One region of the Streptomyces sp. JLBT605 genome, then DNA from elsewhere that is predicted to be linked to it. Evidence: predicted binding sites of a transcription regulator. Region 1 holds the regulator's gene; the other holds the start of a gene.

What was found. The regulator HspR, encoded in region 1, represses chaperone genes until heat shock. The targets are predictions, from matches to a motif close to TTGAGNNNNNNNNNCTCAA.
Region 2: lon (endopeptidase La) is a predicted target of HspR. The motif match lies at 2,492-2,510, and genes of this name have one in related genera.

The regions. Positions count from the first base shown of each region.
Region 1 covers NZ_CM177087.1:3,545,310-3,560,757, reverse strand. The annotation lists gene clpB (ATP-dependent chaperone ClpB) at 1-743, opposite strand, end outside; gene AC4BDD_RS15450 (pyridoxamine 5'-phosphate oxidase family protein) at 886-1,320, shown strand; gene AC4BDD_RS15445 (hypothetical protein) at 1,331-1,624, opposite strand; gene AC4BDD_RS15440 (cupin domain-containing protein) at 1,643-2,011, opposite strand; gene AC4BDD_RS15435 (bestrophin-like domain) at 2,095-2,892, opposite strand; gene AC4BDD_RS15430 (DUF397 domain-containing protein) at 2,964-3,161, opposite strand; gene AC4BDD_RS15425 (helix-turn-helix domain-containing protein) at 3,170-3,979, opposite strand; gene AC4BDD_RS15420 (ATP-binding protein) at 4,187-4,633, shown strand; gene AC4BDD_RS15415 (RloB family protein) at 4,656-5,267, opposite strand; gene AC4BDD_RS15410 (AAA family ATPase) at 5,245-6,546, opposite strand; gene AC4BDD_RS15405 (heat shock protein transcriptional repressor HspR) at 6,709-7,152, opposite strand; gene dnaJ (molecular chaperone DnaJ) at 7,157-8,326, opposite strand; gene grpE (nucleotide exchange factor GrpE) at 8,375-9,031, opposite strand; gene dnaK (molecular chaperone DnaK) at 9,028-10,887, opposite strand; gene AC4BDD_RS15385 (4Fe-4S dicluster domain-containing protein) at 11,188-13,467, shown strand; gene AC4BDD_RS15380 (SpoIIE family protein phosphatase) at 13,565-15,448, opposite strand, start outside.
Region 2 covers NZ_CM177087.1:1,941,255-1,956,702, reverse strand. The annotation lists gene AC4BDD_RS08745 (response regulator transcription factor) at 1-507, opposite strand, end outside; gene AC4BDD_RS08740 (spermidine synthase family protein) at 611-1,330, opposite strand; gene AC4BDD_RS08735 (rhomboid-like protein) at 1,515-2,390, shown strand; gene lon (endopeptidase La) at 2,533-4,956, shown strand; gene AC4BDD_RS08725 (lysozyme) at 5,052-5,927, opposite strand; gene AC4BDD_RS08720 (MarR family winged helix-turn-helix transcriptional regulator) at 6,196-6,657, shown strand; gene AC4BDD_RS08715 (hypothetical protein) at 6,753-7,523, opposite strand; gene AC4BDD_RS08710 (sensor histidine kinase) at 7,907-12,730, shown strand; gene AC4BDD_RS08705 (roadblock/LC7 domain-containing protein) at 12,727-13,215, shown strand; gene AC4BDD_RS08700 (DUF742 domain-containing protein) at 13,236-13,619, shown strand; gene AC4BDD_RS08695 (C40 family peptidase) at 13,689-14,960, opposite strand; gene AC4BDD_RS08690 (DUF8847 domain-containing protein) at 15,049-15,390, opposite strand.

The DNA of each region.
Region 1 (15,448 bases):
GCCACCATCGCGCCCAGGTCCAGCGCCACCAGCCGCTTGTCCCGCAGCGACTCGGGCACGTCGCCCTTGACGATGCGCTGCGCCAGCCCTTCGACGACGGCGGTCTTGCCGACGCCCGGCTCGCCGATCAGCACCGGGTTGTTCTTGGTGCGGCGGGAGAGCACCTGCACCACCCGCCGGATCTCGTGGTCCCGGCCGATGACCGGGTCGAGCTTGCCGTCCCGGGCGGCCCGGGTGAAGTCGGTACCGAACTTCTCCAGCGCCTTGTAGGTGCCCTCCGGGTCGGCGTTGGTCACCCGCTGCGACCCGCGCCGCCGCTCGAAGGCGTCCGCCAGCTTCTTCGCCGAGGCGCCCTGCTGGTCGAGCACGGCTCCGGCCTGCCCACCCTTGGCGGCGATGGAGATCAGCAGGTGCTCGGTGGAGACGAAGTCGTCGCCCAGCTTCCGGGCGCGCTGCGAGGCGTCGGCGAGCACCGCCAGCAGCTCGCGGTTGGCCCGCGGCGGCGCCACCGTCGACCCCTGGACGCTGGGCAGCGCGGCCAGCACCCGCTCGACCCCGCCGCGCACCGCGGCGGCGTCCGCCTCGACGGCGGCCAGCAGGTCCATCAGGTTCTCGTTGTCCTGGCCCTGGATCAGGGCCAGCAGCAGATGGGCGGGGGTGAGGTCCGCGTGCCCCGCGGACACCGCCCGCTCATTGGCGGCGCTCAGCGCCTCCTGGCTCTTGTTGGTCAGCTCGGCGTCCACGACTGGCTGCTCCTCCTCGCACGATCGGCTACGGGTACGCGACGGGTTGGCGCCGGGCAGGCGTCCACAACAATCTTGCCCTATCCGACAACCAATAAGTTGAGTCTATTCCACTCAAGGCATGCGGGGATAGATTCTCGGCATGGCGATCGACCCTCGCAACCCCGACCCGGCGTACCTCGACTTCTGGCGGGAGCGGCACGTCTGCACGCTCACCACCCACCGCGCCGACGGCACCCCGCACGTCGTCCCGGTGGGCGTCACCTACGACCCCGAGGCCGGGCTCGCCCGCGTGATCACCAACAGGAACAGCCGGAAGGTCGCCCACATCCGGGCCGCCGGCCCCTCCGGCGCGCCGGTCGCCCTCTGCCAGCTGGCCGACAAGCGCTGGGCCACGCTCGAGGGCCGGGCCGTCGTCCGCACCGAGGCGACCCTGATCGAGGACGCGGTCCGCCGCTACGCCGAGCGCTACGGCCGCACACCCTCCCCCAACCCCGACCGCGTCCTGATCGAGATCACCCTGACCCGGGCCCTGGGCCGCGTCACCGCCCCCAGGCCCAGAGCCTCAACAGTCTGAAGGAGCCCGCTCAGGTCTCCTCGTCCAGCACCTCCAGGTTCACGAACCGCGGCTCGCCCTCGCACAGCGCCCGGAACCTCTCGGCCATCTCCCGCGTCTCCGGCAGGTCGTTGTTGACCATCGCCTTCTCGTACGACGGGAACTCGACGATGTCCATGTAGTGCTTCGGCTTCTCCCGATCCCGCGTGTGGAACTCACGCGTCACCGTCCGCCGGCCCTCGGTGGCCATCATCCATTCGTCCATGAGCCGGGACATCTCGTCTTCCTTCGATGTCTCGTACTCGATGACCTGCATGAACTTCATGCTCAGACCACCTCGTCGCTACTTGGCGCCCTCGGCCTTGGCGATCTCCGCCGCCAGCCCGCTGGCCATGTCGTAGGCCACGCACGTCTGGTCGCCGATCACCCAGGCGTCGTGTCCCGGCGAGATCACGCAGACGTCACCGGCCGAGACCTCGGACTCACTGCCGTCGTCCATTCGGACCCGCATCCGGCCCTGGACCATGAAAATGTGGTGGCTGGCCTGGCAGGTCTTGGTGCCCACGATCGGACCCACACTCTCCGACCAGCGCCAGCCCGGCTCAAAGGTGGCCACGGAGAAATCCAGCCCGCTCAGGTGCATGGTCTCCAGGTGACCCCGCGGGAAATCGAGCTTCTCGTCAGGCTTCCGCGTCGTCTTGACCTCCAGCATGGCGACACCTCCGTACGTCAGATGTGCCTTATGGCGTCCTGCATGCCGTACTTCCATGGTGCGCCCGAACCGGCCCGACGCGCCTACCGTGCCCCGCCCCAGAACCGGGCCAGCGCGGCCTGCTTGTACGGCGCCGGGCTCACACACAGGTCGCCCGCGAACGGCCGGTCCAACACGATGACCAGCAGCAGGCTGAACCCGATCAGCGCCGCCACCGACCCGACGAACAGCAGCTGCATCGTCCGGCTCCGGATGCCGTACAGGAAGGTCAGCGGGACGATCACCAGCGCGCCGCCGAAGACCAGCGCCTGGAGCAGCGGCGGCAGCTGCTTCCCCGCCATCTCCAGCCGCTGCCGGCGCTGCCCGGCCACATCACCCAGGCTGTCGATGGCGTGCTCATAGAACGTCCGCTCCATCTCGGTGGACGGCTCATAGCCGCGCAGCGCCTCATAGAGGGCCCGCACCTGCGGCGAGGTGACGCTGTGCCGTGCGTGACCGTCCCGCATGAGCGGCCACTGCTTCTCCACCACGCCGTGCAGATAGCCGTCGACGGCCGCGTACACCCGCGCCCGCGGCTCCGGCGGAAAGGCCTCCGCGTCGCGGACGACCAGCGAGACGTGGGTGGCCTCGGCGGCGACCGTCGTCTCGGTCTCCTCCAGCTGCTCCCACAGCGTGACGATCACGAAGGCGAGGATGATGCCGTAGATCGCGCCGAACATGCCGAGCACCACGCCCACCATGTCGTTGTGCCTGCCGTCGGCGAGCTGCGGACGCCAGCGGCGCACCAGCAGCGCCCCCGCCACGGCGAGGCTCACCACCCCGCCCACGACCAGCAGCGTCAGCACCGCCGTACTGAGGTGGTTGAGCAGCCACAGTGCCACGCCGTCTCCCGCCGCGAGCGAACCCTACGCCGGTAGGCATTCCGTGCCCGTCGCGCCCGGCACACCCCCGGCTAGGCCAGCCGGTCGAACCGCCCGGCCTTCACGGCCCGCAGGAAGGCGCCGAGCGGGCGCGGGGTGGTGGTGACGATGTTGGCGGGCTCGTCGCTCTCCCGGAGCCGTACGACGAGGTCGGCTGCGCCGAGCTCCACGCAGTTGTTGTTCGGCCCATCACCCGAGAACGAGCTCTTCCGCCAGTACAACGTCGTCACCGCCGTCCTCACAGCTCTCGAGTGATGTTGTTGATGAGGTCGCGCGACTCGTCCTCGGACAACGCCACGCCCAGCCAGGCCCTGAAGGCTTCCCGATGCCTCAGCAGCTCTTCTTCCGCATCCACGAAGACACTGCCGTGAACGATATCGAAGTGAGCGGTGTCGAGCTGCCGCACGGAAGCTTCCGCGTAGAGCATCGAGAACCCGCCCGAGAATCCTTCACGAGCGAAGGGAATCACCCGCATGCTCACAGTGGACCGATCGGATTCCTGCAAGAGCAGCTCCAACTGCCTGCGAGCAACCCCGCGATCACCCACCATGATGCGAAGTGCCGCTTCGTGGATGACCACGCTGACCTCAGGAGAGTCGTCGCGGTCCAGCACGTGACGTCGCTTCTGGCGGAACTCCGTGAGTACCTCGACGAGTTCGCGGGACACCTGATACGGGGCGTTAGCGAAGAGCGCACAGCTGTGTTCCGCTGTCTGAAAAAGACCCGGAATGTGCATCACCTCGTAAAGCCTGAGGGCACGAGCGTGGTGCTCAAGCTCCGCAAGGTCGAGTAGCGGGTCACCAACCGTGCCCCGGTACTGCTCCCACCAACCGCGCTGGCGTCGCCCCGTCATCGCTGCAAGCGCATCAACCAACGCCGTATCCGTCACGCCGTAGTGCGCCGCCAGCGCCCCCACGCGTTCCGCACTCACCGCTTGGCGACCCGCCTCAACGTTGGACAGGTCGCTCTGCCTCATGCCGGCCGTCTGAGCCGCCTCGCCTGTAGTGATGCCCGCACCCTCGCGCAGCTTCCTCAGCTCGGCGCCCAACCTCTCTTGCCGGAGGGTGGGTTTGCTTCTCCGCGGCATGAACGTCTCTTCCTCTCAGCACTTGCAGCGCCACTGTGCCACGCCTCGCCACGATCGGGCGAAGAATCAGGAACCGGGTTGTAGGACCAACAAGTTGGTCCTACGTTGGGTGTTGCGCCGCTCACACAGCGAAGCGTCACGGCTCAAGCGTGCCCACAGGAGGCCCGTATGCCCAACCCAGCCCAGGACATCGCCCCCTTCGAGTACTCCCTCCACATCCCCAACGATCCGCGTGCCGTCAGCGTCGCCAGAGCCTCCCTCCGTACCGCGCTCGTCGTGCACGATCTTCCGGAACTCATCGAGCGGGCCGAGCTGTTGGCCAGCGAGCTGCTGACCAACGCGATCGTGCACTCCGGCGGCGAAGCCGATATGCGGATCAGCTGGACCGACGAGGGGAAGCTGCGGCTCATGGTCTGGGACAACAGCCCGGCGCCGCTGGTCTTCAAGGACCCTGATCACCCGGACGAGGACGGCGAGAGCGGGCGCGGGCTGCTGATGGTGACCGCGCTCGCCGACACCTGGAGCACCTTCCCGCTCAAGGGAGAGCTGTGGGGAACGGCGGCCAAGATCGTCTGGTGCGAGATCGGCCGGAAGGCCCGACGCCCATGGGCATGAACGGACCAGCCCCAGGCGCGGTTCACTCGCCTGCGATGCGGTCCACAAGCGCCCACATACCGGTGGAGGGATTGCTGAGGTGCTCCTGGCCCGCCTCGGCCAGGGCACGGGCGCGTCTGCCGGCGTCTCGCCACCCGCCCTCGTAATCCCGGAAGTCCAGGCGCGCCTTGTCGTAGCCCGGCACATGCCGTTTCAGGTGCGGCACCAGCTCCTTGTAGCCGGCCGCATGGGTGGTGTGCGTGCGGAAGTGGAGGATGAGCCAGAGCTCGAAGCAGGGATTCGACACCGCGAGATGGATGCCCGCCCTGCGCGCCGCCCGCACCGCCTCGGCCACGTCGTACTCGTCCACGTCGAACACGCACCAGACCTGGTCGAAGTCCTCGCGGCTGCGGTCCCGTTCCCCCGCCGCGTAGGCGACAAGCTGCGTCGGCGAGCATGACTTCGTCTTCACCCGCACGGTGACGGCGGGATTGCTGAGGTGGCTGACCAGCCCCCGTAAGTAGTCCGGCTCCGTCACCTCGCCGTCGCAGACGATCAGCAGACGCTCCCGGCCCCGTCGCGTCCCCGGCCGCCGCGAGACGTCAGACTCGAAGGCGGGGCGCCGTCCGCCGCTACTCTTCGGCGTCCTCGCCATCCTTCGTCGCCCTCCCCCTGGCAGCCACCGCCGCCACGAAACGTTCATCGCTCAGGAACGGCACCGCGCCGTAACTGCCCCCGAGATACCGGCGCTCCCGGTTCTCCTCCTGACGCGGTTTGAAATCCGAGAGCGGGAAGAGCGTCGTCTCGCCGTACTCGTCCTTCTCCACGAACCACACCTGGTCCCGCTTGAGGATGTCCTCGCCGCCGCTGCGACCCAGCAGGCTCGCGTCATGCGTGGTGAGCAGCAGCTGGGCGCCGTGTGGGTTGCTTGCCGGGTCCTGGAAGAGCTTGATCAGGTGAGTGGTGAGCCGGGGATGCAGGCTGGAGTCGACCTCGTCCACGACGAGGAGGCCGCCCTCGTCCAGCGCGCCGAGCACGGGACCGGCGTAGTCCAGAAGAGCGCGCGTGCCCGCCGACTGGTCGTTGATGTCCAAGCGCACCGTGCCCTCGCGGCCTCGTTGGTCGACCCAGACACGTGCCGGCCGCCCGAGCGTGAGATGAACCCACTCAGTCACGACGTCAGGTGTGTAGTGTCGCCCGGCTCCAAGCGGAGGCTGTTCCACCTCCTCCACTCCGACATCCTCGATACCGAGGTCCGCGGCTCGAAGCAGGGAGACCACTCGCCGCGCCTTCTCCCGGTCCTCCAGAACCTCTATCTCCGAGAGATGACCGCCGAGGAAGTCACGCTGCCCTCCCGCCCGGAACCGCAGCCCCTGCGTGAACCACGCATAAAGCGGCTGCACCGCTTCCTGCCGGGACCGCGCCGCCACCGACACGAACAGGCTGTTGGGCTCGGTGATGTTCTTCACCAGCTCCAGCTCGCGCTTGGGCAGCGCGTCGCCGAAGGTGAAGTCGTCCCCGCTGCGCTGGAAGACCGTCCGCTTCCGGCCCCGTGGATAGCTGTACAGCCACTCGTCGAGGACCCGCTCGTCGTCCACGCAGAAGCCATACGTGTGGCGGACGCCGCCCAGCAGCAGATCGACGACGTACCAGGAGGGATCCTGGGCGGCCTCCGGGTCGAGGGCGAACGGGGTTCGGCTCACGCCGCCGCCCGGCTCCGCGTCGCGGTGGGAGGACGCCACCATCCGCGCCATGAACTTCAGCGCGCCGACCACGTTCGACTTGCCCGCCGCGTTCGCCCCGAAGAGCGCCGCCACCGGCACCGCCTCCCACTCGGTCCCCTCCGGGCGGTCCGCCTCGTACACCGGGGCCAGCAGCAGTTGCTGCTCCTCCCGGATCGACCGGTGATTGGCCACGCGGAAGCTCAGAAGCATCCCCGTTCACCTCCTTCGAGCGGCCAGGATGCCTTTCGTACGGGAAAATCGCACGAATCGCGCTCTGCGTCCACCGTACGGGCTGGCGGCACACAGCAACAGGCCCGCCACCCTGATGGGTGACGGGCCTGTCGCCAGTCAGTGAAGGGAACGGCCGCGCGGCTACTCCGGGCGCTTGGGGCGCCAGACGACCAGTGCGCTGGTCTGCTGCACCTGGTCGTAGGGGACCAGGTCGCGGCGGTAGGAGGCGTGGACCTGGGCCTCGCGCTGCCGCATCGCCGCCGCCGCGCCCTCGACCGCCGCCGTGAGCTCCGCGACGCGCTGCTGGAGGGCCGCGACCTGGTTCTCCAGCTCGATGATCCGCTTGATCCCGGCGAGGTTGATGCCCTCGTCCTGCGACAGCTGCTGCACCTGGCGGAGCAGCTCGATGTCGCGGGCGGAGTAGCGGCGGCCCCGGCCGGCGGTGCGGTCCGGGGAGACCAGGCCCAGCCGGTCGTACTGCCGCAGGGTCTGCGGGTGCAGGCCGGAGAGCTGCGCCGCCACCGAGATGACGTACACCGGCGAATCATCGGTCAGTTCATACGGATTGCGACGACGGCCGTCCATTGCCTCATGCTCCCTTCGCGGCCTGGAAGAGCTCCTCCCGCGGGTCGTCGCCCGCGGTCGCCTCGCGATAGGACTCCAGCGCCTCACGTGCCTTGTCGCTGAGGCCCTTGGGGACGGCGACCTCCACGGTGACCAGCAGATCGCCGTGGGTTCCGTCCTTGCGCAGCGCGCCCTTGCCGCGGGCGCGCATGGTCCGGCCGTTGGGCGTGCCCGCGGGCACCTTGAGGGTGACCGGGGGGCCGCCCAGGGTCGGCACCTTCACCTCGCCGCCGAGCACCGCCTCCACGAAGGAGATCGGCACCGTGACGGTGAGGTTGTCGCCCTTGCGGCCGAAGACCGGGTGGGCGTCGACATGGACGACGACGTAGAGGTCGCCTGCCGGGCCGCCGGTCTCGCCGGGCGCGCCCTTGCCGCGCAGCCGGATCCGCTGGCCGTCGCTGACGCCCGCCGGGATCCGGACCTGCATGGTGCGCGCGGAGCGGGCACGCCCGCTGCCCTTGCACACCTCGCAGGGGTTCTCCGCGATCAGGCCGCGGCCGCGGCAGTCCGCGCACGGGTCGGTGAGCGAGAAGCCACCGCCCGCGCCCCGGCTGACCTGGCCGGTGCCGACGCAGGTCGGGCACACCCGGGGGGTGCCCGACTTGTCGCCGGTGCCGGCGCACGCCTTGCACGGGGCCTGGCTGGACATCCGCAAGGGGACCGTGGCCCCCTCGACGGCCTCGATGAAGCTGAGCGTCACCTCGGACTCGATGTCCTGGCCGCGGCGCGGCTGGGCCCGCGTGGCGCCCCGGTTGAACAGGCCGCCGAAGACGTCGCCGAGGCCGCCGCCGAAACCGCCGCCGGCCCCGCCCCCGCCCTGGGCGCCCCCGAAGAGGTCGCCCAGGTCGAAGTTGAAGCTGCCGGTGCCGCCCGGCCCCGGGCGGAAGCCGCCGTTGCCGAAGAGCGCGCGGGCCTCGTCGTACTCCTTGCGCCGCTTGGGATCGGCCAGGATGTCATTGGCCTCGGAGATCTCCTTGAAGCGCTCCTCGGCCGAGGCGTCGGACTTGTTGGCGTCCGGGTGGTACTCGCGGGCGAGCTTCCGGTACGCCTTCTTGATCTCCGCCTCGGTGGCATCCTTCGGGACGCCGAGGACCTTGTAGAGATCCTTCTCCAGCACATCCCTGCTCAGGCTCATCCTCGACGTCCCTCCTCTCCTGCTATGCCACTCTCACCGGCGCCGGCCTCAGCCCTCGTCCGGACCACCGCTGTCCTCGTCGGACGCCTCGTCGGACTCGGACTTGCCCTGGCTGCCCGGCTGGGGCTCGGCGACCGCGACCCGCGCGGGGCGGATCGTCCGCTCGCCGATCCGATACCCCGGCTGCAGAATCTGCACGCACGTGGTCTCGGTGACGTCCGGCGCGTAGCTGTGCATCAGCGCCTCGTGCACCAGCGGGTCGAAGGACTCGCCTTCCTTGCCGAACTGCTGCAGCCCCATCTTGGCGGCCACCGTCTCCAGCGACTCGGCGACGGACTTGAAGCCGCCGACCAGCTCGCCGTGCTCCCGGGCGCGGCCGATGTCGTCGAGCACCGGAAGCAGCTCGGTCAGCAGGTTCGCGACCGCGATCTCCTTGACCGTGACCCGGTCGCGCTCCACGCGCCGCCGGTAGTTCTGGTACTCGGCCTGGAGCCGCTGGAGGTCCGCGGTGCGCTCGTTGAGCGCGGTGCGGACCTGGTCCAGCTGCGCCTGGACGCCGACCGTGGCCAGATCTTCCGCGGCCGGGGCCTCCGGGCCCCCCTTGTCGGGGGACCCGGCGCCCTTGGCGGCGTCGTCTGCCTTCTTCTCACCGGCTTCGGAGGACACGTCGGGCTGCTCCTCGAAGCCCGGGGTCTCCTCCGTCACGCGGCACCTCCGGCGGCGTCCTTCGGCTTCTCGTCATCGACGATCTCGGCGTCCACGACGTCGTCCTCGGCCTTGGCACCGGCCGGGCCGGCACCGTCGGGGCCGGCAGCGGCGCCGGCGGCCTGGGCGTCGGCGTAGAGGGCCTGGCCGAGCTTCTGGCTGACCGCGGCGACCTTCTCGGTCGCGGTGCGGATCTCGGCCGAGTCCTCGCCCTTGAGCTTCTCCTTCAGCTCCTCGACCGCGGTCTCGACCTCGGTCTTGACCTCGGCGGGAACCTTGTCCTCGTTGTCCTTGAGGAACTTCTCCGTCTGGTAGACGAGCTGCTCACCCTGGTTGCGGGTCTCGGCGGCCTCGCGGCGGGCGTGGTCCTCCTCCGCGTACTTCTCGGCCTCCTGGCGCATCCGGTCGACCTCGTCCTTCGGCAGCGAGGAGCCGCCGGTGACGGTCATCTTCTGCTCCTTGCCCGTGCCCAGGTCCTTGGCGGTCACGTGCATGATGCCGTTGGCGTCGATGTCGAAGGCGACCTCGATCTGCGGGACGCCACGCGGGGCCGGCGGCAGACCGGTCAGCTCGAACATGCCGAGCTTCTTGTTGTACGCCGCGATCTCGCGCTCGCCCTGGTAGACCTGGATCTGCACGGAGGGCTGGTTGTCCTCGGCGGTGGTGAAGATCTCGGACCGCTTGGTCGGGATCGTCGTGTTCCGCTCGATCAGCTTGGTCATGATGCCGCCCTTGGTCTCGATACCGAGGGACAGCGGGGTCACGTCGAGGAGCAGGACGTCCTTGACCTCACCCTTGAGGACACCGGCCTGGAGGGCGGCGCCGATGGCGACGACCTCGTCCGGGTTCACACCCTTGTTGGCCTCGTTGCCACCGGTCAGCTCCTTGACGAGCTCGGCGACGGCCGGCATACGGGTGGAGCCGCCGACCAGGACCACGTGGTCGATCTCGGACAGGGCGATGCCCGCGTCCTTGATGACGTTGTGGAACGGGGTCTTGCAGCGCTCCAGCAGGTCCGCGGTCAGCTGCTGGAACTGCGCGCGGGTGAGCTTCTCATCCAGGTGCAGCGGGCCCTCGGCGGAGGCCGTGATGTAGGGCAGGTTGATCGAGGTCTCGGTGGACGAGGACAGCTCGATCTTCGCCTTCTCCGCCGCCTCACGCAGACGCTGGAGGGCCATCTTGTCCTTGGACAGGTCCACGCCGTGGCCGGAGTGGAACTGCTTGACCAGGTAGTCGACGACGCGCTGGTCCCAGTCGTCACCACCGAGGTGGTTGTCACCGTTGGTGGCCTTCACCTCGACGACGCCGTCGCCGATCTCCAGCAGCGAGACGTCGAAGGTGCCGCCACCGAGGTCGAAGACGAGGATGGTCTGGTCGTCCTTCTCCAGCCCGTAGGCGAGAGCGGCGGCGGTCGGCTCGTTGACGATGCGCAGGACGTTGAGGCCCGCGATCTCACCGGCCTCCTTGGTGGCCTGACGCTCGGAGTCGTTGAAGTACGCCGGGACGGTGATGACCGCGTCGGTGACCTTCTCACCCAGGTACGCCTCGGCGTCCCGCTTCAGCTTCTGCAGGATGAAGGCGCTGATCTGCTGGGGGTTGAAGTCCTTGCCGTCCAGGCCGATCTTCCAGTCAGTGCCCATGTGGCGCTTGACCGAACGGATCGTCCTGTCGACATTGGTAACAGCCTGGCGCTTGGCGACCTCGCCGACGAGCACCTCACCGTTCTTCGCGAAGGCGACAACGGACGGCGTGGTCCTGGCGCCCTCGGCGTTGGTGATGACGGTGGGCTCACCGCCTTCGAGAACACTGACGACGGAGTTCGTCGTGCCCAGGTCGATGCCGACCGCACGTGCCATTTCGGGATCCTCCAGCTACATCATTGAGTGGAACAGACTCAAGAGTGCATGATCCACTTTTCGGTGTCAACAGAGCTGAGTCGACCTCGCTCAAGTTTCATATCGAGCTCCTGTTCAGCAGCCCCGCAGGGGCGGGGCACGGAGAGAGGGAGGAGAGGTCAGGGCAGCCTGAGCGACACAGATCACCGGCCGGTCAACTGCATGGGCCCTTGAAACCTAGGTAATCTCGGCAGAGACCGGATAAGTTACTGCTTAGTAATCACTCATCATCACCGCTCTCGCAGGTCCGAGGAGCCCCCAATGCAACTCGCCGCGATCATTGTGTCGCTGGTCCTCATCGCGATCGGCGTCGCGCTGTTCGGCCGTGCCATCCTGCAGATCTACCGCTTCATGCGGCTTGGCCAGCCCGTCCCCGCCGGCACCCGGACCGACGACCCGACCCAGCGCACCATCACGGTGGTCAAGGAGTTCCTCGGCCACACCCGCATGAACAAGTGGGGCATCGTCGGCGTCGCGCACTGGTTCGTGGCACTGGGCTTCTTCTCCCTGCTGCTGACGATCGCCAACGCCATCGGCCAGCTCTTCCAGTCCGACTGGCTGCTGCCGGTCATCGGCGACTGGGTCGTGTGGGAGATGTTCGTCGACTTCATGGGCACGATGACGGCGGTGGGCATCCTCACGCTGATCGTGATCCGGCAGCTGAACCGGCCGGGCCAGGCGGGCCGCAAGTCCCGCTTCGCGGGTTCCAACACCGGCCAGGCGTACTTCGTCGAGGGCGTCATCCTCATCGTCGGCATCTCGATCGTGACGCTGCACGCCCTGGAGGGCGCCCAGCACCATGTCGACGCCTACGAGCCCGCGTTCTTCCTCTCGTACCCGCTGGTCGCGCTCTTCAAGGGCATGAGCGTCACCACGCTGCAGAACCTCACCTACTTCTTCGCGATGCTCAAGATCGCGACGTCCTTCATCTGGATGATCACGGTCTCCCTCAAGACCGACATGGGTGTGGCCTGGCACCGCTTCCTCGCCTTCCCGAACATCTGGTTCAAGCGCGAGGCGTCCGGTGACGTGGCGCTCGGCGCGCTCCAGCCGATGACCTCCGGCGGCAAGCCGATCGACTTCGAGGACCCGGGCGAGGACGACGTCTTCGGTGTGTCGAAGATCGAGGAGTTCTCCTGGAAGGGCATCCTCGACTTCTCCACCTGCACCGAGTGCGGCCGCTGCCAGTCGCAGTGCCCGGCCTGGAACACCGGTAAGCCGCTGTCGCCCAAGCTGCTCATCATGGCGCTGCGCGACCACGCGCACGCCAAGGCCCCCTACCTGCTCGCCGGCGGCGGCAAGACCATGGAGGGCGAGGAGAAGGCCACCGAGGAGCAGCTGAAGGACGTGCCGGCGGCGGCTCTCGCCGAGGCCGAGCGCCCGCTGATCGGCACCCTCGAAGAGAACGGCGTCATCGACCCGGACGTGCTGTGGTCCTGCACCACCTGCGGCGCCTGCGTCGAGCAGTGCCCGGTCGACATCGAGCACGTCGACCACATCGTCGACATGCGCCGCTACCAGGTGATGATCGAGAGCTCCTTCCCGTCCGAGGCGGGCACGATGCTCAAGAACCTGGAGAAGAAGGGCAACCCCTGGGGCCTGGCCAAGAAGCAGCGCCTGGCGTGGACCAAGGAGGTCGACTTCGAGGTCCCGGTCGTCGGCAAGGACATCGAGGACCTCACCGAGGTCGACTACCTCTACTGGGTCGGCTGCGCCGGTGCCCTGGAGGACCGCGCCAAGAAGACCACCAAGGCCTTCGCGGAGCTGCTGCACATGGCGGGCGTCAAGTTCGCGATCATGGGCGGCGACGAGGCGTGCACCGGTGACTCGGCCCGCCGCCTGGGCAACGAGTTCCTCTTCCAGCAGCTCGGCCAGCAGAACGTCGAGATGCTGAACATGGCGTTCGGCGAGGACGCGGACGAGGGCGTCGTCGTCGAGAAGTCCAAGAAGAAGATCGTCGCGACCTGCCCGCACTGCTTCAACACCATCGCCAACGAGTACCCGCAGCTGGGCGGCCATTACGAGGTCATCCACCACACCCAGCTGCTCCAGCACCTCATCGACGAGGGCAAGCTGATCCCGGTCACCCCGGTCGAGGGTCTGATCACCTACCACGACCCGTGCTACCTGGGCCGCCACAACAAGGTCTACACGCCGCCGCGCGAGATCATCGCCAAGGTGCCGGGCCTGCGGAACGAGGAGATGCACCGGCACAAGGAGCGCGGCTTCTGCTGCGGCGCCGGTGGTGCCCGGATGTGGATGGAGGAGCGGATCGGCAAGCGCATCAACAACGAGCGCGTTGACGAGGCGCTGTCGCTCAACCCCGACATCGTCTCGACCGCCTGCCCGTTCTGCCTGGTCATGCTGACCGACTCGGTCAACGGCAAGAAGAACGACGGCAAGGCGAAGGAGTCCATCCAGGTCGTGGACGTCTCGCAGCTGCTGCTGGAGTCGGTGAAGACGCCGGTGCCGGTGGATGGCGACGGGGACGGTAACGGGGACGGCGAGAAGGCGGAGGCTGAGCCGGAGCCGGTGAAGTAGCGCGGGTTTTCGGGGCTCCGCCCCGAGCCCCGGTCCTCAAGCGCCGGACGGGCTGGATTTCCAGCCCGTCCGGCGCTCGGCTTTTACGGCCGTAAACTCACGGCTTACCCGTCGGCAGGGGTTGCTCGGTCCAGATGACCTTGCCCTCGGGGGTGTAGCGGGTGCCCCAGCGCTCCGCGAACTGGGAGACCAGGAACAGTCCGCGCCCGCCCTCGTCCGTGGTCGCCGCGTACCGCAGGTGCGGAGAGGTGCTGCCGCCGTCGGACACCTCGCAGATCAGCGTCCGGTCGCACAGCAGCCGCACCCGGATCGGGCCCGCGGCGTGCCGGATCGCGTTGGTGATCAGCTCGCTGAGGATCAGCTCGGTGCTGAACGCCAGCTCCGAAAGCCCCCACGTCGCCAGCCGGCCGGCCACCGCCGCCCGCGCCCCGGCCACCTCCGCCGGATCCGCCGGCACCTCCCACTCGGCGATCCGCTCGGCCGGCAGCACCCGGGTGCGGGCCACGATCAGCGCCACGTCGTCACCGGGCCGGGCGGGCAGCAGCTCCTCCAGCACCACCCGGCAGGTCTCCTCCGGGCCGCGGCCGGGGACCGCGAGGGATTCCCGCAGCAGCTCCAGACCGTCGTCGATGTCCCGGTCGCGCTTCTCCACCAGCCCGTCGGTGTAGAGCACGATGGAGCTGCCCTCCGGCAGCTCGAACTCGGCCGTCTCGAAGGGCAGCCCGCCCAGGCCGAGCGGCGGGCCGCTGGGCAGCTCCACGAACTCCACCGTGCCGTCCGGGTGCACCAGCGCGGGCGGCGGATGGCCCGCCCGCGCCATCGCGCAGCGCCGGGAGACCGGATCGTAGATCGCGTACAGGCAGGTGGCGCCGGTGATCGCCTTGAAGCCGCCCTCGTCCTCCGCGTCCTCCAGATCGATCCGGGCGATCAGCTCGTCCAGGTGCGTCAGGAGTTCGTCGGGAGGCATGTCCAGGGTGGAGAAGTTGTGCACGGCGGTGCGCAGCCGGCCCATCGTCGCGGCGGCGTGCAGCCCGTGGCCGACGACGTCGCCGACGACCAGGGCCACCCGGGCGCCCGGCAGCGGTATGACGTCGAACCAGTCGCCGCCGACGCCGGCCTGGGCGGGCAGATAGCGGTAGGCGACGTCGAGGGCGTGCTGCTCGGGCAGCACCCGGGGCAGCAGGCTGCGCTGAAGGGTGACGGCCATGGTGTGCTCGCGGGTGTAGCGGCGGGCGTTGTCGATGGAGACCGCGGCGCGCGCGACCAGTTCCTCGGCGAGCGAGAGGTCCTCGTCGTCGAAGGGCTGGGGCTTGGCCGCACGCCAGAAGCTGGCCAGGCCCAGCACCACCCCGCGGGCCCGCAGCGGCACCGCGATCATCGAGTGGAGGCCGCGGTCCACGATCCGCCTGGCCCGCTCCGGATCCTGCAACTGCCAGCCGGTGAACGCGGGCAGGTCGGGTTCGAGGGCCGCCTTGCCGCTCTCGAACGACCAGCCCTGCGGGGTGGACGGGGAGAAATGGATCAGCTCGCCGCGCCCGAAAAGCGGGACGTCGTCCCGGATCCCGCTCACCGCCGTACGCCGCAGCCCGCGCTGGTCGGTGGGCTCCTCGCCGGTGAGCACCGAGTCCAGCAGGTCGACGGTGACGAAGTCGGCGAAGCGCGGCACGGCGTACTCCGCCAGCTCCTCGGCGGTGCGCGTCACGTCCAGGCCGGTGCCGATCCGCACACTGGCCTCGTAGAGCAGCTTCAGCCGCTTGCGGGCCTGGTCGACGGTGTCGGACAGCGCGTGCAGCTCGGTGGTGTCGCGCAGCGTGGCGACGCTGCCGGGCGGCCCGCCGTGCCGGTCGGTGGGCCGGTGGCTCAGCGACAGCAACCGCTCCCCGGCCCGGTGCACCTCGTCGGTGGCGGCGCGGCCGGAGGCCAGCAGGGTGGCGGCGCGCGGATCGAGGCCGAGCTCGAAGACCCGGCGGCCCTCGGCGTC
Region 2 (15,448 bases), 1.6 Mb from region 1:
CCGGACCCGCACCCGGCGCTGCGCGTGGTCGATCTCCAGCTCACCCAGGCGGAGGATGCCGCTGCGCGGGGTGTGCGCGGCCAGCGCGGCCCGCTCCACCCGCCGCAGCAGGACGTGCACCCGGGCCGCCAGCTCCCGCATGGAGAACGGCTTGGTCATGTAGTCGTCCGCGCCGACGCCGAGACCGACCAGCATGTCGGTCTCGTCGTCGCGCGCGGTGAGCATCAGCACCGGGACCGGGCGTCTGGCCTGCACCCGCCGGCACACCTCCAGGCCGTCGAAGCCCGGCAGCATCACGTCCAGCACCAGCAGGTCGGGCTGCCACGCCTCCGCGGTGTCCACCGCGGCCGGGCCGTCGCCGGCGGTCTGCACCTGGAAGCCCTCGGCCCGCAGCCGGGCCGCGATGGCCTCCGCGATCGTGGGATCGTCCTCGACGACCAGGACCCGGCGCTGCGCACCCGGGGTGGTCGCGGCGGCGCCGTTCTGGGTGGTGTGAGTCTGATCCATACGCCCGCCCCTGCGTCGTCCTTGCTGCCGCGGCCCGGGCCTGGTCACGTGCCCCGGCCGCCTTTCGTAAGAAGGCAGCGTAAAGGCACCGTGCGTAGCTCGGCTACGCAGCCCGAGTCGCGAGGTGGACCACGTCCGGGACACCCCGGGCAACAGGGATCTCTTCGGTCCGTACCCCAGTGAACCCGGCATTCCGGAGGGCTTCCTCGAACACGGACGAGGGCTGCGCGGACCACACGGCGAGCACTCCACCGGGTGACAGCCGGTCCGCGCAGGCGGCCAGTCCGGCGGGGGAGTAGAGGCCGCCGTTGTCCTCGGTGACGGTCCAGCCGGGACCGTTGTCGATGTCCAGGCACAGCGCGTCGTAGGTGTCGCTCGTCTCATGGACGTAAGTCACCAGGTCGGCCGGGATGATTTCGGCGCGCGGATCGGTCAGGGCCCGGGCGGACACCGCCGACAGCGGCCCGTCGCGGTGCCAGTCGATGACCGCCTGCTCGCGCTCGACCACCGCGATCCGGCCCCAGCGCGGCTCCGCGGCGGCCTCGGCCAGCGAGAAGCCCACCCCCAGCCCGCCGATGAGCACGGCGGGGGCCAGGCGGCCGGCGGGCAGCGCCTCCAGCGCGGCACGGATCAGCAGCCGCTCCGAGCGGCCGTCGGAGGTGTCCATCAGGAAGCAGCCGTTGGCGATGATCTCGAACACCGCCGAGGGGTCCTCGCCGCGCCGCCGCAGCACCACCTCGCCGTGCGGTCCGTCCCTGCGATCGAGGACCACCGGCCGGGGTACCCGCTGGTGACCGGCGGCGATCTGGTGCGGCGCGTGCATGAATGACCTCCGGGAGGTGTACATGGACGAGTGTGACGGCTGATCGGTTGTGCGATGTGAGAGCAATCACACACCGGTCATGCGTCGCCGTGCGGCTTCATGGTCGATTGTCGACCGTGGGGATGATCTTCGTCAGGGGGCGGCCCCGGGAAGGGCGCCGGCCTCGGGAGGGAGCTGGGGAGCGATGAGCGGCACGGTCACGGAATGGCGCACCACCTCGCGCGCGGCCACCGGCGCCACGGCTGGCGAGGCCCGTGCGGCGTGCGATCTCCCCAGGGCCGCGGTGGCCACCGCCCGCTGCCATGCCGCCACCGCGCCCGGCCATGCCGCCACCGCACCGGATGCCGGCACCCCGCAGCTGGGCGCGGGCGCGGCCCGCCGGCGGTGGAGGCTGCCGCGCCCCGGCCGGGTGCCGGCGCGGTTGACGGCCGCCTGTGCCGCGACGCCGTTCGCCGTCGGCTACGCCCTGGTGCTGATCGCCACCTCGCTCTTCGTGGGGTTCGGCGACCCGGGCACGGTGGACTCCGCGCTGAACGGATCGAGTACCGATGTCTCGCATCTGGCCGAGCGGCCGCTGGTGGTGCTGCCGGCGAGTGCCGTCTGGGTCGCGGGCGGGATGTTCCTGCCGTTCATCGCGCTCTTCGTGCTGGTGGTCGGGGCACTGGAGCGCCGCGTGGGCGGGCTGCGCGCGGCCGGGGTCTTCCTGCTCGGTCATGTCACCGCCACCATGCTCACCGAGCTGCCGGTCGCGGTCTCCGTCGCCGTGGGGCATCTGCCCGGCAGCTCGCTGCGCAGGCTGGACTACGGCATCAGCTACGGCCTGCTGGCCTGCACCGCCGCCCTCGCCGCGCTGCTGCGCCCCCGCGCTCGGCTGCCGCTGCTCGTCGCCGTCGGGGCGGTGCTGGCCGTCGCCCTGGTGCGGCTGAACGACCCCCTCACCGACTGGGGCCATCTGCTGGCCCTGCTCACCGGCCTGGCCTGCTGGCCGTACGTCCGCGGCACGGCCGCCCGGCGCGCGGCCGCCCAGGGTGCGGCCGCTCAGGGCGCGGCGGGTCGCTGACCTCGGCGGCCGTCGACCGCCCGGCTTTGTGTCTCCCCTCCCGTCACGGTTGATCGCTCAGAGCGAACACGCCCTCGGGAACATCAGGCGGCTCCGAAGCATTGAGTCGGCATAGCTCAACTTGCCTGCCGAAGGGGAGATCATGGCTTCGACGTCCACACCGCTCACCCTGCCCGTGCTGCCCCTCGACGACGAGGTGGTACTGCCCGGCATGGTGGTGCCGCTGGACCTTTCCGACCCGGATGTACGCGCCGCGGTGGAGGCCGCGCAGGCCGCCGCGCGGGGTGGCACCGGCAAGCCACGGGTGCTGCTCGTGCCGCGCATCGACGGGACGTACACGGCGGTCGGCGTGCTCGGCACCGTCGAGCAGGTGGGCCGGCTCTCCGACGGCGACCCCGGCGCGCTCATCCGGGGCGTGAGCCGGGTGCGCATCGGCGCCGGGACCACCGGCCCCGGTGCCGCGCTCTGGGTGGAGGGCACCCGTATCGAGGAGGTCACCCCCACTGCGCCCGATTCACAGACGGGGCTGCCCGGTTCGGTGACCGAGCTGGTCAAGGAGTACAAGGCCCTGGCCACCAGCTGGCTCCGCAAGCGCGGCGCCTGGCAGGTCGTCGACCGCGTCCAGCAGATCGACGACGTCTCGCAGCTCGCGGACAACTCCGGGTACTCCCCCTTCCTCACCGTCCAGCAGCGCATCGAGCTGCTGGAGACCGCCGACCCGGTCGCCCGCCTCAAGCTCGCCGTCCGCATGCTCAGCGACCATCTCGCCGAGCAGGACGTGGCGGAGTCGATCGCCAAGGACGTCCAGGAAGGCGTCGACAAGCAGCAGCGCGAGTTCCTGCTGCGCCGTCAGCTGGAGGCGGTGCGCAAGGAGCTGGCGGAGCTCAACGGCGATCCGGAGGACGAGTCCGATGACTACCGGGCTCGGGTGGAGGCCGCCGACCTGCCGGAGAAGGTCCGCCAGGCGGCGCTGAAGGAGGTCGACAAGCTGGAGCGGGCCAGCGACCAGAGCCCGGAGGGCGGTTGGATCCGCACCTGGCTCGACACCGTGCTGGAGCTGCCCTGGCAGGAGCGGACCGAGGACGCCTACGACATCCAGGGCGCCAAGGCGGTGCTGGACGCCGACCACGCCGGCCTGGAGGACGTCAAGGAGCGCATCACCGAGTACCTGGCGGTGCGCAAGCGGCGCGCCGACCGCGGGCTCGGCGTGGTCGGCGGGCGGCGCGGGGGCGCGGTGCTGGCCCTGGTCGGCCCGCCCGGCGTCGGCAAGACCTCGCTGGGTGAGTCCGTGGCCCGCGCCATGGGGCGCAAGTTCGTCCGGGTGGCGCTCGGCGGCGTCCGTGACGAGGCGGAGATCCGCGGCCACCGGCGCACCTATGTCGGCGCGCTGCCCGGCCGGATCGTCCGGGCTGTCAAGGAGGCCGGCTCGATGAACCCGGTCGTCCTCCTCGACGAGATCGACAAGGTCGGCTCGGACTTCCGCGGCGACCCGGCCGCCGCCCTGCTGGAGGTCCTGGACCCGGCGCAGAACCACACCTTCCGGGACCACTACCTGGAGGTGGAACTGGACCTGTCCGACGTGGTCTTCCTGGCCACCGCCAACGTCCTGGAGGCCATCCCCGAGGCCCTGCTGGACCGGATGGAGCTGGTCCGCCTCGACGGCTACACCGAGGACGAGAAGGTCACCATCGCCCGTGGCCACCTGCTCCCGCGCCAGCTGGAGCGGGCTGGCCTGGAGCCCGGCGAGGTCGTGGTGGAGGAGGCCGCGCTGCGCAAGCTCGCCGGGGAGTACACCCGCGAGGCGGGCGTACGCACCCTGGAGCGTTCCCTCGCGCGGCTGCTGCGCAAGGTGGCGGCGGAGGCCGAGCTCGGCGAGCGCGAGCTGCCGTCCACCATCGGGGTGGACGAGCTGCGCCCGCTCATCGGGCGGCCGCACCACACCCCGGAGTCGGCGCAGGACCCGGCCGAGCGGCGCACCGCGGTGCCGGGCGTGGCCACCGGCCTGGCGGTCACCGGCGCGGGTGGCGATGTGCTCTTCGTCGAGGCGTCGCTGGCCGACCCGGAGACCGGCGGCGCGGGGCTGACCCTCACCGGCCAGCTGGGCGATGTGATGAAGGAGTCCGCGCAGATCGCCCTCTCCTTCCTCCGCAGCCACGGCGCGGAGCTGGAGCTGCCGGTGGCCGATCTCAAGGAGCGCGGCATCCATCTGCACGTACCGGCGGGCGCGGTGCCCAAGGACGGTCCGAGCGCCGGCATCACCATGACGACCGCGCTGGCCTCGCTGCTGTCGGGCCGTCAGGTGCGGCCGGAGGTGGCGATGACCGGTGAGGTCTCGCTGACCGGCCGGGTGCTGCCGATCGGCGGGGTCAAGCAGAAGCTGCTGGCCGCGCACCGGGCGGGCATCACCGAGGTGATCATCCCCAAGCGGAACGAGCCGGATCTGGACGACGTCCCGGCCGAGGTGCTGGAGAAGCTCTCCGTCCACCCGGTCTCGGACGTCCGGCAGGTGCTTCAGCTGGCGCTGCAGCCCGCGGCCGTGGAGCGCGAGGTCCCGCTGGCGGCCTGACGCGGGCCGCGCGCCGCGCCTCCCCGGTGGGCTCGATGCCCGCCGGGGAGGCGCGGCGCTCTGACGGTGTGGGGGGTTCGGTGCGGAGGAGCGGCTCAGCCGTAGGCGAGGGCCTGCAGCCGGTCGTAGGCCCCGTTGAAGCGGTCGTGGTCACCCACGGTCGGGCCGGTGGAGGTGTACTGCCAGATGGTGTGGAAGCCCCAGCCGGCCGGGAGTTCGCCGACCGAGGTGCCGTAGCGCGGGATCCACAGCGGGTTGATGCTGCCGAAGCTGCCGCTGTTGCCGGTGCAGGTCTTCCACCAGCCGGTGGAGGTGTAGATCACCGGGTCGCGTCCGGTGCGTGCCCGGTAGGTGTTGGTGAAGTCCTTCAGCCAGCTGACCATGGCGCTCTGGCTCTTGCCGTAGCAGGTCGAGCCGTAGGGGTTGTACTCGATGTCCAGCGCGCCGGGCAGCGTCCTGCCGTCCCGCGACCAGCCGCCGCCGTTGTCGACGAAGAAGTTGGCCTGGGCGGCGCCGCTGGAGACGTTCGGCAGTGCGAAGTGGTACGAGCCGCGGATCATGCCGACGTTGTACGACCCGTTGTACTGCTGGGCGAAGTAGGGGTTCTCGTACGTCGTGCCCTCGGTCGCCTTCACATAGGCGAACCGGACGCCGCTGTTCCACAGGGTCGACCAGGCGACGTTTCCGTTGTGGCTGCTGACGTCGACGCCTTCCACCGAGGCGAGGTCCGCGGCGGCGTCCTCGTCGGTGCCGGTGCCCCGGGGGGCGCCGCCTTCGTGCTTGATGATCTGCGAGCCCGCCCAGTGGTCGTCGGGTCCGGGCAGCGGGCGCCGGTCGGCGGCCGAGACCGTACCGGACAGGGCGAAGGAGAGGGTCAGCAGCGCGGCGAGGGTCGCGACGATCGCGGTCAGCGCGCGCCGGGTGGACCGCCGGTCGGGTCGCCGGGCGGATCCAGGTCTGAGGACAGGCATGGCTTGCCTCCGAGAGCCTCGAGGGGGGAGAGGTTGGGCCAGGGTTTTGGTGTGGCCATGTCATCTTCGACGCTACGGGCGTAGATAGCGGGGGAGAAGAGGGTCCGGGTGCTGCCGTTGGTCTAATCCTGCGAAATACTGACTCAGCTGCGGCGACGACCGCGACTGAAGGAAAATTTCGTATCGCTGAAAATCCGGAGAGGGCGCTGACGTGCACAATACCGGGATCGAGCCGCCCGGGCCGGGAGGCTCACACGTCGAGGGTTCCATGGGTGTGGACCGCGCATTCCTGGCTCTCGAACGCGAATTGGCGGTATTTCTCCGCCGGGCCAGGGCGTCCTCGGGGGAAATGGCCCGCGAGGTGCACCCCGATCTGGAACCCGCGGCGTACGGGCTGTTGCTGCGTCTGGAGGACGGCGGGCGGCAGCGGGCGACGGACCTGGCGGCCTATTTCGGGGTCGGCAAGGCGACGATGAGCCGTCAGTTGCGCGCCCTGGAGACGCTGGGGCTGGTGACCCGGGCTCAGGATCCGGCGGACGGGCGCGCCTTCCTGGTGCAGCTGACGGACGAGGGCCGGGAGCGCTTCCGGCGGGTCCGGACGGCCCGGCGGGCGCAGTACGCGCGGCGGCTGGCGGCGTGGGAGCGCAGCGAGGTGGCCGAGCTGGCCCGGCTGCTGCACCGGCTGAACGGCGCCCAGGAGGCCGAGGAGCAGCCTCCGGGTCCGGCGTGAACCCGGCGCGACGGGTCCGGGGCGGCGCCACCGGGCGCCGGGCCGGCCCGGCCGGCGTGAACCGCGAAGGCGCGAAGCGCTGCGGGCCGGCGGGGTCAGAGCTCCGCGAGGATCGCCGCCGCGTCGTCGTGGATCTTCCCGTACGGGGCCCCGGCCGACTCCGGGTCCGCGTTCTCGGCCGCCCGGACCCTGTCGATCAGCCCCTGCGGGCCCTCCTTGCGCAGCACCGCGAACGCCTCCGTCCAGTCGCCCGCGCCGAACACCTCCACCCAGCGGGAGGCGCCGTCGGTCAGGGCGGCCAGGGCGCGGGTCTCCGCGCGCGGGCGCACGCCGGTCACCGCCCGGACCGCGACGGCGGGGTCGGCTGCGGCGGTGAAGAATCCGTCCTCGGTGTTGCGCAGCTCGGCCAGCCGGCGGCCGGCGGCGCGCAGCCGGTCGATCCGGTCGTCCAGCACCGGCGACACGGTGCCTGCCGCGTCCTCGATCAGGAGTACGGAGTCGGAGAGCACCAGGTATTCCACCCGGTGGTCGTCCCAGCGGGCGGCGACCACGGTCGCCTGCGGGGTGCGCTGGTGAGAAAGGTCACAGCTCTCGCGGTGTGTATCGGCGGTTCGTTCGATTGCGGTGGAGAGACACGACGCCAGAGGCATATCCCGCCGCGAACCGGACAGATCGAGAAGCGCCCCGCCGAGCCGTGCGGTGAACCACGGCACCCCGTGTACGCAGCCGTCCTCCCCCTCGGGCGGGGTGACCCCGTCCAGCAGTACCAGCGCTCCGCCGTGCCCGGACGCTGGTAGCGCTACTGACGCATAGTCCTCATTGGGGCGTTGGGGATCACCCGGGGCGGTCGCGAGTTCGATGCGCATTCAAGCAGTCTGCCGGAGTCGGGCCGGTCGGGTGCTGATCCGGGCGCCACGGGGTAGATCTGGTACGGACCAGCGCCCTGGATGCCGGGTTGAGGGCGAGATGGGTGATTCCTGGCAGTTGGGGGTGCGAATATTGCCAGGAGCGGGAAGTGTTTTCCAGCCGTGGGGAGGGATTGGGCAGGAGTGGGATGAAGCGGAAGTTGAAGGTCAACTTCGCAATGATGTTCACTCGTTCAGGTGGCCGGGCATGTGTTGCGCGTCCGCCTCACAGTGGTACTGGAATGGTCGGATTCCGTGCCAGGGGTGGAGCTCCACACACAAGTTGAACTCCCGTCACCTTCTGGTTCCTCAGCGGATCGGGCGAGAAAAGATTGTGAGCACCGGTGCGGAAGAAGCGGCTTCGGGGCAGCAACGACGAGCAGAGCGGGGAACCGATCCCCGGCGAGGCGCGCGAGACGGGTGTCGCCCCGGCGCGCCGGTCCACACGCGTCCGTAACCGGCTCGTCCTCTCCGTCGCGATGGTCTCCGTCGCCGTCGCGGCCGCCGGTGCCCCCGCCATAGCGGCGGCCATCGACACCACCCACCGCTCACAGCGCCTGGTCGAGCTGGCCGAGGCCAACCGCGAGGCCGTGGTCCTCGCCCACTCGCTGGCCGACGAGCGGGACGCGATGACCGAGTTCGTCGCCGCCGGCCGCAGCTCCGCCTCCGGCGCGGGCGTCTCCGAGAGCCAGCGGGCCCGGGTCGACCGCCAGGTCACCGAGTTGCGCCCGGACGCCCCGGGCGCGCTGCGGCGGCTGCTCGACGAACTCCCCAGGCTGCGGCAGCAGGCGCTGACCGGCCACGGCTCGGCACTGGACGTCTTCGAGGGCTACACCCGCACCCTCCAGGCCCTCCAGGACCTCTCCGGCGCCCTCGCCCGCGACATGCCCGAGCGCGCCGACACCGGCAGCGCCGCCGCCCTCGCCGCCCTCGGCCGGGCCGGTGAGCAGGCGTCCGCCACCCGCGGCCTGCTGCTCGGGGCGCTCTCCGGGGACGGCGGCCGCACCGAGCTGAGCGGCGCCGCCCAACGCACCGACCTGCGCGAACAGGCCGCCCTCGCCGACTTCGAGCAGCTCGCGCCGGACGACGTACGGGAGCGCTTCGCCAGCACCGTCAACGGCACCGAGGTCACCGCGGCCGACCGCTACCTGGACCGGCTCACCGACGCCTCCCGGCTGTCCGCATCCGATCTGCTGCTGGACGACAAGCGCGTGGCGGCCGCCCTCTCGGCCCGGATCGACCGGATGCGCGGCGTCGAGTCCGCCCTTGCCACCGCCGAGCTGGAGCGGCTGGAGCAGCTGCGCGACGACGACGTCGAAGATCTTGAGATCCAGATCGGCCTGGTCGGCGCCTGCCTGCTCCTCGCGCTGGGCGCCAGCGTCTCCACCGGCCGCTCCATGACCCGCCCGCTGGCCGCGCTGCGGCTGGGCGCGCGCCGCGTCGCCGCCGACCCGGTCACCGAGGAACCGGTGGCGTACCGCGGGAAAAACGACGAGTTCGCGGACGCGGTGCGCAGTGTCAACGATCTCCAGCAGGCCGTGCGGCGCGAGCGGGAGCGGTCCGAGAAGCTCGACGCCGACCGCACCCGGCTGGTCGGCGAACGGCGCCGGCTCGCCGACGAGCGCACCGATCTGCGCCGCGAGCGGGACCAGGCCGTCGCCCGCCTGGACGGCCTTCGCGAGCGGGTGCACGGCAGCTTCGTCAGCCTGGCGCTGCGCAATCTCAGCCTCATCGAGCGTCAGCTGGCCGTGATCGAGGGCCTGGAGGAGCGCGAGACCGACCCGGACCGCCTGGAGACCCTCTTCCAGCTCGACCACCTCGCCACCGGGATGCGCCGCTACAGCGAGAACCTCCTGGTCATCGCCGGTTCCGAGCACCGGGTCACGCACCCGGGGCCGGTGCCGCTGCTGGATGTGCTGCGCGCCTCGATCAGCGAAGTCGAGAAGTACGACCGGGTGCGGATCGAGTCCCTGCCGCCGAACTCCTACCTCACCGGGCACGCCGCCGACAGCATCAGCCATCTCGTCGCCGAGCTGCTGGAGAACGCCACCGCCTTCTCCCCGCCGGAGGCGCCCGTCCAGGTCTCCGGCTGGCTGCTGGACACCGGCGAGCTGATGCTCTCGGTCCAGGACCAGGGCATCGGCATGGCCCCCGCCCGGTACGAGGAGCTGAACAACCGGCTGGCCGAGCCGGTCCCCGACACCTCCAAGGGGCCGAACGCCGACGACCCGCTGGGCCTCGGCCTGTACGTCGTCACCCGGCTCGCCGCCAAGCACGGTGTCCGGGTCCAGCTGCGGGAGCAGCCGCAGGGCGGCGTCTCGGCCGTGGTGCTCCTCCCGGCCAGGATCCTCTCGGCCCCACCCGCGGAGGCGGAGCCGGTCGAGCCGGTCGAGGCGGTCGAGGCGGGGTTTGCGGCGGCCGGGCCTGTCGAGGCCGGGTTTGCTGGGGCCGCGTCCGCCGAGTCGGGGGTTGCCGAGGCCGGGCCCGCTCCGGTGCCGTCGGCCTCCGGCGCGGGAGCGGCCGGCGTCGGCCAGAGCCTCCCGGGCGTGGTCGCCGAGGCCAACTCCAACGCCCTTCCGAGCCAGGCCCGCTCGCTGGCCACCCCGACGACCGAGCCGGACGCCGCCTCCGCGGCGGCAGCCGATGCCCCGGCGCCCGGCGCCGACGAGAACGCCCCGGAGGAGCAGGCCGCGCCAGGCATCGAGGGTGCCCAGGCGGTGCCGGATGTGGCGAACGCCCAGGGCGCGCCGAGTGCGGCCGGTGGGCATGGTGCGCTGGGTGCCGAGGGCACTCAGGGTCTGCCGGGCGCCGCGGATGGGCAGGCCCCGCCGACTGCCGCCCGGTCGTGGGACACGGACCCCGCCGGGGGCCCGCACGCGGCCGAGCCGGTGCGCCCGGACGCCCGCCCGGCCGCGGAAGAGGCCATTCCGGAGCCCCGGCTGTCCTGGCTCCCGACCGGGAGCACCGGAACCGGTGAAACCGGCCCGATGGACGGCGCCGGGCTCCCGGGCGCGGTCGACGGCCTGGGCGACCCCGACGACGAGCCGGAGTTCGTCCCGGACGTCGAGATCGACGACGAGCCGGACACGGATCCGCTGGTCGTCGCCGCCGAGCGGACCATCCAACTGGCCGCCATCCGGGGCGACCTGCGCCCCGGCCCCCACCCCGAGCCCGAGTACCCGCAGGACGGGACCACCGCAGCCGACACTCCGTCACCGGCCGCGCCGACGCCTGCTGACGACACGCCCCCCCGGGGCGACGAGCGTGCCTCCGAGACGGCACCGTCTCCCGCTGTGCCTAGGCCGTCGGACGACGCGCGAGCCTTGAGCGACCTGGCCGCAGCCGACGACGTGCGCGCCTCGGGGAGCCTGGACATCGCCGACGACCTGCGCGGCCCGGCCGATGCCCCTGCCTCCGGGGACGTGAACACCACCGGCGGCGTGAACAACGCGGGCGAGGTGCGCGCCGCCGAGGACTCGCGCGGCCCGGGGGACTCGCGCGTCCCCGACGAGGCGCGCAGCCCGGGCGACATGAGCGCTGCCGAGGACGTGCGCGATTCGGGCGAGGTGCGTGCCGCCGAGGATGTGCGAGCCTCGGGCGACGTGGGCGCTGCCCAGGACGTGCGCGCCTCGGGCGGAGTGCGTGGCCCGGAGGACGTGCGGAGCCTGGACGGCTGGCGCAGCTCAGTGGAGCCGGCCGCCGCGGATGGCCCGAGTGCCCAGGACGGCCTGCGCGGTCCGGCCGACCCGAACGCCGGGGACGACCTCCCCGCCGCCGACGACCTGTGCGTCCCGGACGACTGGCCCAGCCTCGACGCGGCCGCGCCGGCGCCCGGCCGCTCCTGGAGCGACTCCCTGTCGTCCGACTCCGTGTCGTCCGGCCCCGTGCCGCCCGACCGTGCCGGACACGGTCCGATGGCGGGCGACCTGGCCGGCCTCGGCCCCGCCTCGTACGACTCCGACGCGGCTGCCACGGCGCCCTCCGATTCCGGTGCGCCCGGCTCGGCACCGAACGACCCGGCACCGCAATCGCACGAACCGGCGTCGGGCGAACCGGCGTCGGGCGAACCGACACTGCCGGACCTGGCACCGAACGACCTGGCATCGGACGACCTGGCGCCGAACGACGAGGCACTGCCCGACCCGGCACCGTACGATCCCGCCTCCGCCGAGGCGGCCGCCCCGGGCTCGGGCCCCGCCCACTCGGGCACGTCCGAACGCGCCTCGCTCGGTGGGGCGGCGGACGGACCGAGCGCCGGGCCGGACCGGGAGCCGGGCCCCTTCGGCGCGTACTCGGCGAGCCGGGCCGGTGCGGCGTACCAGGACCCCGAGCCGACGCCGGGCGGCGGCGTGCCCGTGGCGGGCCATGCCTGGCAACAGCCCGGCGAGTCCGGCGAGCCGGGGGGCGGCCGGTGGCTGTCCGGTGGCCCGCACTCCGTCCTGGAGCCCGACGAGCACGCCAGGCCGGGGGCCCCGCTCACGCCGCCTCCGTTGCCCTCCCGGCCGAAGCCGGGCACCCGGCGCGCCGACCGTCCCGGCCCCACCGCCGCGGGCCGCCTCGGCGAGCGCACACCGCCCGGCGGAACCCCCCGCCCGGACGACACACCGTCGGGCGGACTTCCGCGGCACGACCGGCGGCAGGACACGCCGTCGGGCGGCGTCCTCCGCCACGATCTGCGGCAGGACACCCCCTCCGGCGGCGTACCGCGGCATGCGCGGCGGCAGGCTCCGGGCGAGCCGGGCCCGCAGCCGGCCGGTGGGCCGACCAGCGAGCGGCCGATGACCGACACGGGGCTGCCCAAGCGCACCCCGCGGGCCGTGTCACGGCCGACGCCCGCCCCGCGCGAGCGCGCCCGGGGCGTGGACGCCGAGGAACTCCGCCGCCGGCTGGGCGGCTTCCAGCGCGGCGCCCGCGAGGGCCGCCGGGACGCCGAGGCCGGGATCGGACTTCCGGTCGAGGCCGGGCTGACCGAGAGGCTCACCGAGGCGGGGCGCACCACCGAGGCGTCCGGGACGACGGCCTGGCAGCGAGCGGAACAGCCACCGGGCACCGAGCGAACCGAACGAGCGGAACGAGCCGGACGCGCGGAACGGGCGGAGCGAACCGGAGTAACGGAACCAACGGGGGCGCAGGACGAGGGTGGCACTGTTGAGGAGGCACGCGATTGAATGCGCCCACTAGTACCTACGGGCTGAGCACCGAGGCCCGGAATCTGCACTGGCTGCTCGCCAATCTGGTCGAGGAGGTGCCGGGCGTCCGCTCGGTCGCCGTGGTCTCGTCCGACGGGCTGCTGCTGCTCTCCTCCGATCCGCAGGCCAAGGACCGGCCGGCGCACGATCCCACGACCCAGGACGGGCCGAAGGGCTCCAGCGCGGACCTGGCCACCATCGTCTCCGGCCTGGGCAGCCTGACGCTGGGCGCGTCCCAGCTGATGGACGGCGGCGGGGTCAAGCAGACGATGGTCGCGATGGACGAGGGCAGTCTGTTCGTCATGTCGATCAGCGACGGCTCGCTGCTCGGCGTCCACGCCACCCCGGACTGCGACATGACCGTGGTGGCTTACCACATGGCGCTCTTCGTGGGCCGGGCCGGACACGTCCTCACCCCCGAACTCCGCACGGAGCTGCGCTTGTCGATGGAGTCGGCACTGTGACCATCGCGCACGGTCTGCCGATGCGCGGCGCGGCGAGCCGCCGGGCCGCCCGCGTCCGGCCCTACTCGCTCACCGGCGGCCGTACCCGCTCCGGCCATGTCCTGCTGGTCGAGACCTTCGTGGCCGCGCTGGACGGTCCGGACGGGCGCCGCGAGCCGTCCGCCGACAGCCCGAGGGCGGCCCGGCTGCTGCCGGAGATAAAGGCGATCGTGGAGCTGTGCCGCCGGATGCGCTCGGTCGCCGAGATCTCCGCGCTGCTCAGGATCCCGCTGGGCGTGGTCCGCGTACTCCTCAGCGACCTGGCCGACCAGGGCAGGATCCGCGTCTGCGGCACCGGGCGCGTCCCGGCGCAGCCCGACCACGCGTTGCTGGAGAGAGTGCTCGTCGGACTGCGCGCCCTCTGACGCCACCAAGCGATCACGCCGCCACGTCATGACGCCGCCACGTCATGACGGCGCCCCACCGGGCACCCCTCAGGAGCCGGAGCGGACCGCCGTCTTCGTCACCAGCGGCAGCGCGGTCCTGAGCGGCGGCGGCCCGGTCGAGATGGCCGGTGGCGCGGTCTTGACCGGGGGCGGGGCGGTCTTCAGCGGGGGTGGCGGGACGTACCCCTCCATCGGCGGGCTCCCGGCGTCCGGCCGGACCGCGCCCAGCACCGGGTTCCAGGCCAGCGGGGTCACCCGCACCGTGCTGCCCGGGCGCGGCGCCTGCACCACCTGACCGTCGCCCGCGTACATCGCCACATGCGAGGCGTTGGCGAAGTAGACCACCAGGTCGCCGGGGCGCAGCTCGTCCAGCGGCACCCGCGGCAGCTGCCGCCACTGCTGCTGGCTGGTGCGCGGGATGACCCGCCCGGCGTATGCCCAGGCGCTCTGCGTCAGTCCGGAGCAGTCGAACGCGGTCGGCCCCTCGGCGCCCCAGGCGTACGGCTTGCCGATCTGCCGCACCGCGTACCGCAGGGCCTTGTCGCCCTCGACGGACGGGGCGCCCCCGGCGTCGGTGCCCCTGCCGGTGCCCGGGCCGGTATCGGTGCCGCTGCCGGTGACGCGCAGCGGAATCGCGCGGAGCAGTGCCTGCTGCGCGGCCTCCGTCTCGCGGCGCTCGCGCTCGCGCAGCGCGAGCAGTTCGTCGTCGCTCAGCGTGGCGAGGGTCCGCTCGATGGTGTCCAGCCGCCGGGTGACCCGGTCCCGCTGCTTCTTCCGTTTGGCGGTCAGCCGCTGCCGCTTCTTCAGCGCGGCCCGGGCCTGGCCGGCCAGCGTGTCCGCCCGCCGCTCGGCCGCGGTCAGCCGCCGCACGGTGAGTCCCTGCCGGTCGGCGGCGCGGCGCAGCTCGTGCCGCTCGTCGGCGATCAGCCGCAGGTCGCCGCTGATCAGCGAGCGGACCGGGATCGCCAGCCCGGCGGTGCCCCGGTACTGCTGGCGCGCGAGCCTGCCGGCCTGGGCGCGGGCGCCGGCCAGCTCTCCGCGGGCGCGCGCCAGCCGCCGGTCCAGGGTGACCGAGTGGGCCCGCTGGTCGCGCAGCCTCTCCTCGATCGCGTTGTACGCCTCGGTGGCCTCCTCGGCCTGGACGTACAGCGCCCGCAGCCGGGCCAGCAGCTCGGCGACGGAGGGCCGGGCGGCGGGCAGCGGGGCCGCCGGTGGCGGGGCGGCGGGCGGCCGCGCCACCGCGGTCACCGGCCGGGGCAGGGTCACGGCCGCGGCGGCCAGTGAGGCCACACAGACGATGCGGACGATGCGCCCTGACATACGGTCACCTCCGGCTCGATGCCTCGGGTGGATCGTGACACGGGCAGGCGGAGCGCCCCATCCGAGTGGGTTGATCAGATGAACGCGGTCACTCGTCCGGTGGGGTCGCCTCCGGTGGGGTCGCCTGCGGCGGGGCCGGCTCCGTCGGGGTCGGCTCGGACCGGGGTGTGGGCTTGGTCCACGGCCACTTCGGCCCGCCTCGCGGCTTCCCCTCCGGCTGGTACTCGTACCGCCAGCCGCGCACCAGCCCCAGCCGCTTGCTGGTGCCCGCGGGCACCCGCAGATAGACGTGGACGGTCGGCGGGCGGCCGTCGTCGTTCGGCACCGGGATCTCGTAGACCTTCGGCGGCTGCCCGGTGGCGCCCACCAGGACCGGCAGGACCCGCCCGTCCAGCGGGCCGCCCACGAACGCCGTGTTCTCGCTTCTCACCCCACCAGTCTGGCGCAGACCGCGCGCGGCGGGCGGCGCGGGCGGGCACGGGCCCCGG